DNA from 2 places in the Paenibacillus sp. Y951 genome. Region 2 is predicted to be linked to the other one. Evidence: predicted binding sites of a transcription regulator. Region 2 holds the regulator's gene; the other holds the start of a gene.

Region 1 (6,308 bases), on a different contig from region 2:
AGGTCTAACAATTAACTTAATGAATCCAGAAAACCTAGTGCCGTCTTATTTCCAGGCTCACTAAGCAGAATTTCTTTAGCTGTCTCTATTGCTTCTTCTCGACTAACAAGTTCATCGGGGACTTGATACAAAAAAATCAACATCTCTTTAATTGAATGATCAGTTGGATGTAACTCTATCGCTCTCCTTACATGATATAAGCTTGAAGTAGAAGCTCCCTCTATAAAAGATAGTGATGTAGATAATAGAGTTGCTGCGAGACTATGCAGGCGTGCCGTTTCATTATCCATAATCAATTTGCATACAAAAGTGTAACATGCTAAATTACTTAACTCATAAGATAATTTAATGCAGAATTCATCTAATTCCTCATCACTTAATCCTTTATCTTCTAGTAACATAGCCGCCTCAGTATGTTTACCAGAATTCAACAATTCAATTATTAGATAGATTATAATGCCGTGTGGAGTTGTTAAACTTGTATGTGACTCTTCGACATTAAGTAATTGTTTTTCTAGATTCCATTCTTTCGGTTTAGACGAGGAATTGCTAAACCATATCGCTCCTTCTTCTATCCACTTATCTCTATACTCTTGATGACTTATCCCTCTATCTAAATCATCAACACCAAATTGGAATCCGCAACAACTACATATTTCAAAACTCCCAGTCTTTACATCATTATTAACATATGGAGGTTCATCTAACTGGTCATACCCACAAACTGGACATAAATACATATTCACACCCCATAAAGATACTGTTGTCTATCCTAATATGTCACTCTATCGAAAAGCTTTATCTTTCCCCATGTTTACCCACTATTAACTTCGAAACAAAAATAACCAAATGCCAAATCCTCAACTGTTAAATCCATTAATTCAATCGACCACTGCATTAGTTTCGGAATCATATCGTCCAGAAACTCCACATAACGTTGCAATATCCTCTGATATGTCACAGTATCATCATACTTGCATAATGGATAAAGGATTGTTCCATATCGATACTCTTCATCAGTCATCTCGGATTTACTCTTACCTACACAATCTTCCATATGATTTAATTCATCAGCTTCACTAAATTGATCTCTGCATTCCAAATAGAACATGTAATCGTCGAATTCAATTTGTTGATCCTTCCTCGCGTTTCTATAAAAAGGATTGAATTTAATATATTGGGTAGTCGAGTCGGTATTAATAATTTTACTGATTAAATATTTCAAATTTATAAGCGTAGGATAATAACTATTTAAACCATTATTATAAATAGTTTGATCATGAACGATACCGTTAATGATCCCTTCTTTCTTCTCAATATTTTCCATTTTCTCACTCCTACAATCAAATCCTACTCCAATCTAAATGATCTTCCTGTAATCTCAATATCAGGGTTAAGTTCCTTCAGCTGCATCCCATATTCTTTCTTCATGCTAGATATATGCAATGACTCTAAATTCGGAAAATACGACTTAAGTTCAATAATATCCACTTGAACATTGCACAATATAAAGTCAAGATGCTTGACGTACTTTAATTCTCCAAGCTCACATAGATTCATTTCATTGGGACAGCTGTTTACAATTAATGTTTCTATCTTCTCAAATGAACTTAATGTCCGCAGATCTAGTTTTTTGCATCCATCTACAATTATTCTTGTAATATTACTATTATCTCCTGTAAAACGTTCTAAGCTGCGGCAACCTAATACGTATATTTCCTTTAAATCTGGAATGGCCGCTATATTTCCTAACTCCTTAAACTTCCCTCTCCTAAATCCAATAAACTCAAAAGGTACGCTTCTCCACTGAGTTAGATCCACCTCCATTGAGCGATTTAGATCTAGTTTTTTTAAACTTCTGCATTCAGCTATAGCTGTTAAATCTTCTAATCGCTCTACAATTATATTTATTGACTTTACTTGGATTTGAGAAAGGAGCGAAATATCTCTTCGTCGATTGCGATGCGTTTCTATTAAGATGTATTCACCCTTATCAAACCATTCAATGCCTTCGAATGTTTTAATATGTTGACCATATATAGCTAATGTTCTTAAGTTTGAAAAAGCGCTAAGTACATTAAGATTTTTCAATGAGGAATTATAGTTGATGGTAAGATGTTGAATACGATCCATTCCTTCTAATTTTATTAAATGTTCTATTAAAGCTACGGCATCAATTTCTGCCCCTAATGAATTACTTATTCTCAAACTGTCATACTGCGGTTCTATGTGTACCAATTGAGTAAAGTCGGACTCTTCTACTTCAATCTCTGTCGACATTAGGTTCATCCTTTCTTTTTCATGCTAATCCATATTGTGACAAAGTGCTCTGTTGTGAATCGGATTGATTTCCACTTAGAACAATAAAATTTGTATTATGTTCATTCTGCTTTCTAGCTTTTAATATTCCCCTTGTAATTATACTCCCTACTTTTACCTTTATTTCAGCAGTATACTTCCACACACGATGATTCAATTTTAATTTGATCACCAGAGTTTAATATAATTAAAAATTTAATTTTACTACAATCACTTTCAAGATTAACATTGTTCTCTAAACTATCATCTATTGAAGCTTCTAAAAAATAAAACCCACTTCCCCAAGGTTCTTGACAACTAATCGAAAAAAAAGAAAGTTCTTTAAACGTTAAATTTAACATCCTACTCTTTTGGTTCGGTATATTTAGCATAGTAGAAATAAATACTGTTTGATTACGATAATCACAATTTACATCTAATAGTTCAGCATCATGTAAATCTAATTTTTCAAACTCAAGCTTATTCTTTGAGTTAATAATCATTGACTAACTCATCTCCCTTTATTGTGATATAAAATTTTCATCACAGTAACCTCACTAATAAATCTACCAAGACTAGCATCGAAGTATCACGTGGTTCATTATCCAACTTTTGTATATTTATATTTTAATAATGTTTTCCCATATTTGAACTCTATCAATTTTATCTTATAGTTATTGTATAGTTCATACCCCCCAGTACCTTCACTTAAACCAATTCCATCGTATTTAACAATAACTGTATCCTCTACAGTTATAATTTGACCATTGATCTCATACTCCAAGTAAAAAGGAAACTCTCCGTAAGTATATGTAGGTTTAGGAGGATTTTCTCCAAATAAGAGTCCTACATAAATTAGTAACCAAGGACCTACAGTAAATGCAAAAAGAAGAAGTATTATTATTGCTGGGATTAACATACCTCAACGGATTATTCAACATAGACGTATCCTAGTTAATAAACCTCGTGCTTTCGCTGTTAATTTTTAGTATATCATCCAACATGTTGTTCTGGAAGATTAGGCATCTGATAATTCGCTTGACGCTTCATTAGATAATAAATACCAAAATGTTTCCTTCGGTGTCTATGTAATATCACTGCCACGCCCTTCTAGGCAGTGCATGTATGTAGAATTATATTCCGTTTGACAGTAAATCACCATTAAGTATCTGCTGGCATTTAAGGAAAAATGATATCGATTATCCTCTTATTAACAATTCAGACATATGTATAATGTAAATTTAACAATGTAAGCGGTTGTGTAACAAAGCTGTCATACATCCTTGTGAAAAATTTCACATCATTTATGTAGTTGGAATTGGTACTATTTGAGTAAGAACAAAAATAAATTTCCAACTAGGAGCGTGAGAGAAATGGCGGTTAAGAATGAAGCGGTTAAGGACATTAAACAGAGTGCTGAAGGCTATATCCAGACTGTGATTGACAAATCTTTAAAGGCACAAGAGAAATTCATGGATATGAATCAAGAGCAAATTGACAACATTGTAAAGGCAATGGCTCTTGCAGGTCTCGACAAGCATATGTATCTTGCGAAGCTGGCTGTTGAAGAGACCGGACGAGGAATATACGAAGACAAAATCACTAAAAATATGTTTTCAACAGAATCTATTTACCACAGCATTAAATATGAAAAAACTGTAGGTGTTATCGAGAATAATCCGTATGAAAACTATCAGAAGATTGCTGAGCCTGTAGGGATCATCATGGGTATTACTCCAGTAACAAATCCAACATCTACTACGATGTTTAAGGCACTTATCTCAATTAAAACACGTAATCCGATTATTTTTGGATTCCATCCGTCTGCACAAAACTGTAGTCGTGAAGCAGCGAAAATTTTACTTGAAGCAGCTGTGAAGAATGGTGCTCCTGAAGACTGTATTCAATGGATCGAGCAGCCTTCTATGGATAAGACAAATGCACTTATGAATCATCCAGATGTTGCTTTAATTCTAGCCACAGGTGGATCTGCTATGGTCAGAGCGGCATATAGCTGCGGTAAACCGGCTCTTGGCGTAGGTCCTGGTAACGTGCCATGCTTCATTGAAAAAAGTGCAGACATTAATCAAGCTGTTACTGACCTAATTCTGTCTAAATCATTCGATAATGGTATGATTTGTGCATCTGAGCAAGCAGTTATTATTGAAGAACCCATTTATGATCAAGTGAAGAAGAAAATGATTGCTAATGGATGTTACTTCCTTAATAAAGAAGAAACTGAAAAATTGACAGCTGGTGTTATGAATACAGAAAAATGTGCTGTAAACCCCGTTATCGTTGGCCAATCCGCAGTTAAAATCGCACAAATGGCTGGCATCGAGGTTCCAGAAGGCACTAAGATTCTAGTAGCAGAGCTTGAAGGTGTAGGCATAAAATATCCGTTGTCTGCAGAGAAGCTAAGTCCTGTACTTGCATGCTATAAAGTAAAAAATGCTGCTCAAGGTATTGAACGTGCTGCCGAAGTCGTAGCCTTTAACGGGATGGGTCACTCTTCAGTTATTCATTCTCACAATGAAGAGGTTATCCAGAAGTTCTCTGACCGTCTGCAAACAGGACGTATTATTGTGAACTCACCGTCTTCACATGGTGCTATTGGTGATATATATAATACGAACCTACCATCACTAACACTAGGCTGTGGATCTTATGGTCGTAACTCTACTTCTTCAAACGTAACAGCAGTGAACTTAATTAACGTAAAAAGGGTGGCACATCGTACTGTGAATATGCAATGGTTCAAGGTTCCAAACAAAATCTACTTTGAAAAGGGCTCAACGCAGTACCTATCAAAAATGTCGGATATTAGCCGTGTAGCTATTATCACTGACCCTATGATGGTAAAACTAGGTTATGTGGAAAGAGTAGAGCATTACCTTCGTCAACGTCAGATTCCAGTAGTAATAGAAGTGTTTTCTGAGGTAGAACCGGATCCATCTACGACTACTGTAGATCGTGGTACAGAGATGATGAATCGATTCCAACCAGACTGTATCATTGCCCTGGGCGGTGGATCTCCAATGGATGCTGCCAAAGCAATGTGGCTGTTCTACGAGTATCCGGATACTAATTTTGAAGGTCTAAAACAAAAGTTCATGGATATTCGCAAACGGATTTACAAATACCCGCGTCTAGGTAGAAAAGCTAAATTTGTTGCGATCCCAACGACATCAGGTACTGGTTCTGAGGTAACATCTTTCGCGGTTATTACGGATAAAAATCTTGGCAACACGAAGTATCCTTTGGCTGACTACGAATTGACACCAGACGTAGCGATTGTTGATCCTGAATTCGTATACTCTCTGCCTAAGGTAGCAGTAGCGGACACCGGTATGGACGTTCTTACACATGCTATTGAAGCCTATGTATCTGTCATGGCAAATGACTACACAGATGGTCTTGCGATTAAGGCAATCCAACTCGTCTTCAAGTATCTTGAAAAATCAGCACTCGAGGGTGATCCGGTTGCTCGTGAGAAGATGCACAATGCTTCTACGATTGCTGGTATGGCATTTGCGAACGCATTCCTTGGAATTAACCACAGCCTTGCACACAAATGGGGCGGACAATATCATACTGCACATGGAAGAACAAATGCAATCCTTCTGCCTCACGTTATCCGTTACAATGCGAAAAAACCAACCAAATTTGCTTCATTCCCTAAATATTCGCACTTCGTAGCAGATGAGCGTTATGCTGAACTTGCACAGATTCTTGGTTTACCTGCTCGTACGACTGAAGAAGGTGTAAACAGCTTAATAAATGCTATCCGCAAACTCAACAGTGTGCTTGGTATTGAAGAATCGTTCCAGCAATTAGGCTTTGACGCTAAGGACTTCGAAGCTCGCGTGGATTACTTGGCAGACCGTGCATTTGAAGATCAATGCACAACTGCGAACCCGAAATTGCCACTTGTTACTGAATTAGCAGAGGTTTACCGTAACGCCTTCTACGGTCGCTTCTAACTAGCTTCAACTAAAAGTAAAAGGATG
Region 2 (6,308 bases):
TAATATATGTTTCACTTGCAGATCTTTTCTAATCGTTACATACACATAGTTGTCATCAATCGTGGCATTGGCTTCTAAGCCTGTATTCTGCTGCTCTAATGAGTCCATTAAGCTCGGTAGCTTACTGTATTGCTGTAAGGACATTACTTCAGCAACATTGAACAGCTGAGTATCCCAATGTGAATCTAACTCTCGTTGCTCTTGCTTAGTAAGAGAAATCGTAACAAGATTAGACTTATAAGAATGTTGGGTCATAATTAGTTCTATTTCATGAACGGCTTCTTTCAAAGTAACATTAGGAAGCGGCGCAATCTCAATAAAGACACGATCTCCGTCTTCTACAATTGGTAACGTCACTTCTGAAAATTGAGCCTGCTTAAGTTGATTTTCTAATGGTTTTTGCTGAGCTACATACTGATAAGTAAATCCACCAGTAACTACAACTATAATCGTAACTAAAAATGCGATAATCATTGGCTTTAGCTTAAAATTTTGCAATTAGTCCACCTCAATTATCAATTTGTTGTACTTCCTAATTAAATAAAAGTTCAAAACGTGGGCTTTCAGAATCGAGAAGATGGAGCGCTACTTGAGAAAAGCGGAAGCGCAAGTGTACATGATTACGTACACGCGAACCGTACTTTCCAAGTTCGCTTCTTATTCGACGTCGAGTAATCTTCGAAGCACACTCATCGTTATCAAAGCCCACGTTTTGAACTACCTTTATAGCAAATAGTATATCATGTTTGCTATACGATTTTACAACATAAATAAAGGAAACGAGATCGTTATGATCTCGTTTCCTTAGGAATTGTATATTCATCTATTAAAGTTCCATCGCTCATTGCATAGAAGGCATAGATAATATAATTGCTATCATCCTCGCCATAATGAACTTCCCACGCTAGCTGATTTGCCAAATATGCTTCCTTTATCGTAACGTTTTTTGCAGTTGGCTTAGATGATTGTAGCTTTTGTAAGACAACTTCAGATGAAACAATAGCGTTCGTATTCGCTGAGGCTAATATGTTATTATCTTGCCATACCGCATACTGCTCTTGTCCATCCAATGTTTCCGCCAGCACTATCCAATACTGTTCTTCCCATATATATTTTTCAAGATAATTTTCAGTGGAAAGATCATATTGCTGAGCAAGACTTGCACGGACTTCATCTTTTTCATTCCAACGATCCATCTGAATATTACGATAAAACATAACGAGTAACACAATAATAACAATGAAAAGCAATATACTGAAAGCTATCCATTTGCGTGGCGTCATCCAAGGGGATCGTTTCTTTTCAATGGCTCTCATCTTATTTCAACAGACGCTCAAAGCTAGCTTGCGCCTCGTAGCGAACTTTCTCCTCATCCATCGTAAGTAACTTTCTATTACTAACAACTTGCTTACCATCAATCCATACATGAGCTACATCACGACCATTAGCTGCATAGACAAGATGAGAAATAAGATCAGTACGTGGGAAGAAATGTGGTTGATCGATATTAATTGCAATAAAGTCAGCTTTTTTTCCAACTTCAAGCGTACCGATTTGCGAGTTCCAGATGGCTTCGGCACCCATTGACGTTCCAAGCTGCAGAGCTGTATAAGCAGGAACTACAGTCGGATCACCTGACACTCCTTTATGAAGCAATGCAGCAGCTCTTATTTCTTGGAATAGATCTAAGTTATTATTACTTGCAACACCATCAGTACCAAGCGAAAGCTTCACACCAGCTTTCAATAGTTCCGGTACTCTTGCTACACCACTTGCTAGCTTTAAGTTACTAATCGGATTATGAGAAATTGATGCACCTCTTGCTGCTAACAGTTCAATTTCCTCATCCGTTAGATGAACAGCATGCGCTAATAATGCTGGACGTGAGAAGAAGCCTAGCTCATCCAGATGCGCAACTGGACGTTTTCCGTACTCATCTACATTCTGCTGCACTTCAGCTTTCGTCTCTGACATATGAGTATGTAACGGCAAATTCAGATCATGTGCAGCTTGTACAATACGAGCGATATAATCTGGAGGGCAAGTATAAGGTGAATGCGGCGAAAGCATTGTAGATATTCTTCCATCCCCTTGACCATTCCATTGTTTTGCAAATGAAATTGCATCTTCTAATTTGGCTGTTTGTACTTCAGGTGGACAAAGTCCGATGACTCCTCTAGTAAGAAAAGCACGAATACCTGCTTGCACCGAAGCTTCAGCGACTTGATCCATGCGATCATACATATCTACAAATGTTGTTGTACCACTTAGCAGCATTTCAGCAATCGCAAGATTACTTCCTGCCCGTGTATCTTGATCAACATATTTTTCTTCCATCGGCCACATTTTTTCTTGTAGCCACACTTGTAAGTTCAAATCATCTGAGAAACCGCGAAGTAATGTCATCGCTGCATGACCATGTGTATTCACTAAACCAGGCATGAACACTAATCCTTTACCATCTACACGCTCGGCATCTGTTACATTTTCTGGACGATCTGCACCGATATATGTGATGACATCATCTGTTACGATCATATGCCCACTTAACACTTCAGGTGTTGCACCTGCCATCGTAACGAACAAACCGTTTTCAACCCATATTTTACTCATCGTCGGCCACCTCTTTATTATTCAAATAGTAAGCTAAGCTCAATAATTCCTTCGTAAAATCAGCATATTGGATCCGAACATGATCTGGCACACGTAATATTGTTGGAGCAAAATTAAGGATACCTTCAATTCTTGTTTCAGTTAATTGATTAGCAACATTTTGTGCTTCAGAAGCAGGAACAGTAATAATACCAATACGAATATTAAGTTCATCGATTGTTTTCGCTAATTCAGACATCGGCTGAACGGTTAAGTTATTAATTTTTGAACCCGCTTTATTTTCAACATTATCAAACACAGCAACAATTTGCATATTATCATTACTGTACTTGTTATAATTACATAATGCATGCCCTAGGTTACCAGCACCGATCAAAGCTACATTAATAGTCTGATTAATTTTAAGTATATGACGTATTTTATCAATCAAGTAATCTACTTCATATCCTATTCCTTTACGTCCGAAATCACCGAAGTAAGCAAGGTCTTTTCGAATTTGTGCTGGATTGAGGTCTAATCGATTACCGAGATCTTGTGAGGAAACCGTCCCAATTTCACGACTTTTCAATTCATGAAGTACTTGCAAATAGATAGGTAATCTTCTAACAACAGCTTCAGAAATTTTTGTTTGCTTCATCCGTTCAATCCTCCTTTAACCACTCTTCCATCCGCTTGGCCATCTGACTTGTATGCATCGTCTCGATTTTCGGAGCAGGTAATGAATATAAAAAATGTTTACCATAATAAGCTTCAATTACTCTAGTATCATATATGATTACAATCCCTTTGTCAGTAGCTGTACGAACTAACCTACCAAAGCCTTGCTTAAAGCGAATAACGGCTTGCGGGATCGATAATTTCATAAATGGATTTTTCTTCTGCTTCACTAGCAATTCCGACTTCGCCTCAACAAGTGGATGATTAGGTGGTTGGAATGGCAGTCGCACAATCGCAAGACATTGCAACGCTTCTCCAGGGATATCTACGCCTTCCCAAAAGCTGCTTGTACCGAGCAACACCGATGCTTGATTTTGCAAAAATCTACGCGTTAATTTCGTGCGATTATTACTATCAACACCTTGTCCCAGCACTTGAATATTGCTACCTTGCAGCGTTGCTTTCAGCGGATCATATACTTGCTTTAACAATCGATATGAAGTGAATAAGATCAGCATTTTCCCACCGAGTGTCTGTGCACTTTCCGCTAATGAGCCTACTAATTTATCCAAATATGCCGCGTCAACATGAGCACCCTTCAAGACAGGGAAATCACGCGGGATAATAACTAAAGCCTGCTCACGATAATTAAATGGTGAATCAAGCATGACTGCTTTTAACCGATTGGAGTTTTCATATGACGATAATCCAAGCTGCTCGGCAATATATTCAAAATTTTTCTGAATAGATAATGTAGCAGATGTCATAACGACAGTATCTTTCACTTCAAACAAATATTTTTTCAACAATCCGCTTACATCAACTGGAGCTGAATATAGCTGTAATGATCTGAACTTATACGCTTGCGTTCCTTCCATCCAGTACACATAATCTTCTTGTTCAAGCTTCATAAACATCCGCAATTCGTCTTTAATTCTGCTCAAATCACGTAATACACCATTTAAATCAATGAGAATGCTTTGCAGGCCTGTATCTTCATCAAGTCTTTCTTTCACTTCATTCGAAAGCTTTTCAATTGACTTTACAAATCGCGACAGCAATACATGGAAATTATTTTCCACTTCCATCGCTTCGTTCCATTCATGCGGCAGCTTATGACGATCCAATCGCAGCACCATACTTGCTGTACCAACAGATTCTGCCTCATTACTTTGCGTCGCATCGGAACTAACAATACTGTAGAGCCATTCGAACAACTTATCCCAATGCTCTTTCATATCTTGAAGTTGTGGATAGGCACTATCTATAACTTCATTCCATGCAGCAGTATGGTCGTCCCCATCCTCTTGAATCCGAATACGAAGCGATGGAAGCACTCCTGTTCGCATGTCTTTATACAGCATGTTCATTGCATATATATACGAAGTATAGGTCATTTGGTTACCAAGATGTTTGCCAGCAACTTCCTCAAGATGATGTGCTTCATCTAATATGAGATTGGTGTAACCAGGTAAAAGTCGATGATCGGCTTGAATATCTGTAAAAATCATCGAATGATTCGTAATACAAACATCAGATATCGTCGATTCATGCTTTGCACGATGATAATAACAACGTTTGAACCAAGGACAAGCGCGATTCAAGCATGAATCAGCGTCACTTGAAACCGTCCCCCAGAAGTCTGCACCACGTAACCCAAGATTAAGCTCCTCTTGATCACCCGTTTCCGTTTCTGATAACCAGACAACCATCTGTGCCGCTGTAACAGGATCATCCACTGGGGCAACGAAGTCCTTCATATTCAATTTATGTTCAAATTTCCGCATACAAAGATAGTTGCCTCTTCCCTTTAATAACGATGCTCGGAAAGGGAATGGTAATATTTCATTAAGTAAAGGAATATCTCGATTGCGAAGCTGTTCTTGTAAATTAATGGTATGAGTGCTTACGACGACTTTCTCTTCCGCTTTTATGCCGTAATATAGCGCCGGAATTAAGTAACCTAATGATTTACCAGTACCCGTTCCTGCTTCAATAAGCAAATGCTTATTATCAGTAAGTGCCTCAAATACTTCATCATACATTTGAATTTGCGGTTTACGCTCTTCATAGTTCTCAAACATTTCCTTGAAGCGATTTTGGACATCTTCAATATATTGCTCGAAGCTTGTTACGCGTTCAAAATATTCGTTAGCATTTTCTTTTTCTCTAGCGGACGTTTCATCTGACCAAGGCGTTGCCTTTAAGGCGAACTGACGGTAATAATCGTATTCAGCTGAATCAAATACCGCTTGCTGCTCCATTAATTTTTCCGTATAGTTCATATACCAGCCGATGTCTCGTGACTCATCAAAAAATGAAGATAGCCGCTGCAATGTGAGCAGCGGCAAAGAACGAAGCTTTGATACACAATCAATGAAAATATGAGCTGTAGCAAGTGCATCACTATCGGCACGATGCTGCATTTCATGTTCTACGCCTAATTGCTCAGCTACCGTCCCTAATTGATACGAAGTGATCGATGGGTATAAAATACGCAAAAAATCCATTGTATCTAATCTTCTCCCATTGAAAGGGAGATATCCACATTGATCAAGGGCATGATTCAAAAAATTCGCATCAAAGCCCACGTTATGAGCAACGAGAACAGCATCATCAAGATGTGGTATTAGTCCAACTAAAGCATCATTCAAATCAGGAGCATCTTGAACATCACTGTATTGAATCCCCGTAAGACCTGTAATAAACGCAGGAATCTCAACAGTTGGCTTAACAAATGTACTATACGTATCGATAATCTCTAATTCATCAGATACGACAACTAGTCCGATTTGTATAATTTCATCCAAGGCACTTTGTCCAGTTGTCTCCAAATCAAAAATGGCATACTTCATTCAGTGACCGTTCCTCTCACGTACAGATCAACTCTGTGCTTCCAAAATATAATGATAACTGCTCTGGAGTTTCCATACAGCATTGTAAATTTTTAAGTGAATCTTCAAACTGTGGATAGATGGAATAAGCTTTAAGGAATAATTGCTCAGCTTGGTTCATATTCAGCTTGATCGCATGAATAC

The links. Region 2 encodes Rex, which represses fermentation and respiration genes when NADH is low (regulators of the CRP and FNR family bind a similar motif). Its sites were predicted from a motif close to TTGTGAAATATTTCACAA; they were not measured.
Region 1: the regulator Rex is predicted to act here: its motif matches at 3,582-3,599, upstream of adhE (bifunctional acetaldehyde-CoA/alcohol dehydrogenase).

What each region holds. Positions count from the first base shown of each region.
Region 1 is NZ_JBXCIY010000002.1:155,020-161,327, forward strand. It holds gene AC1TPB_RS03440 (hypothetical protein) at 12-740, opposite strand; gene AC1TPB_RS03445 (hypothetical protein) at 815-1,327, opposite strand; gene AC1TPB_RS03450 (hypothetical protein) at 1,351-2,280, opposite strand; gene AC1TPB_RS03455 (hypothetical protein) at 2,445-2,801, opposite strand; gene AC1TPB_RS03460 (hypothetical protein) at 2,900-3,217, opposite strand; gene adhE (bifunctional acetaldehyde-CoA/alcohol dehydrogenase) at 3,672-6,281, shown strand.
Region 2 is NZ_JBXCIY010000001.1:482,649-488,956, reverse strand. It holds gene AC1TPB_RS02625 (hypothetical protein) at 1-498, opposite strand, end outside; gene AC1TPB_RS02620 (hypothetical protein) at 789-1,316, opposite strand; gene AC1TPB_RS02615 (amidohydrolase) at 1,318-2,613, opposite strand; gene AC1TPB_RS02610 (redox-sensing transcriptional repressor Rex) at 2,606-3,250, opposite strand; gene dinG (ATP-dependent DNA helicase DinG) at 3,255-6,125, opposite strand; gene AC1TPB_RS02600 (hypothetical protein) at 6,142-6,308, opposite strand, start outside.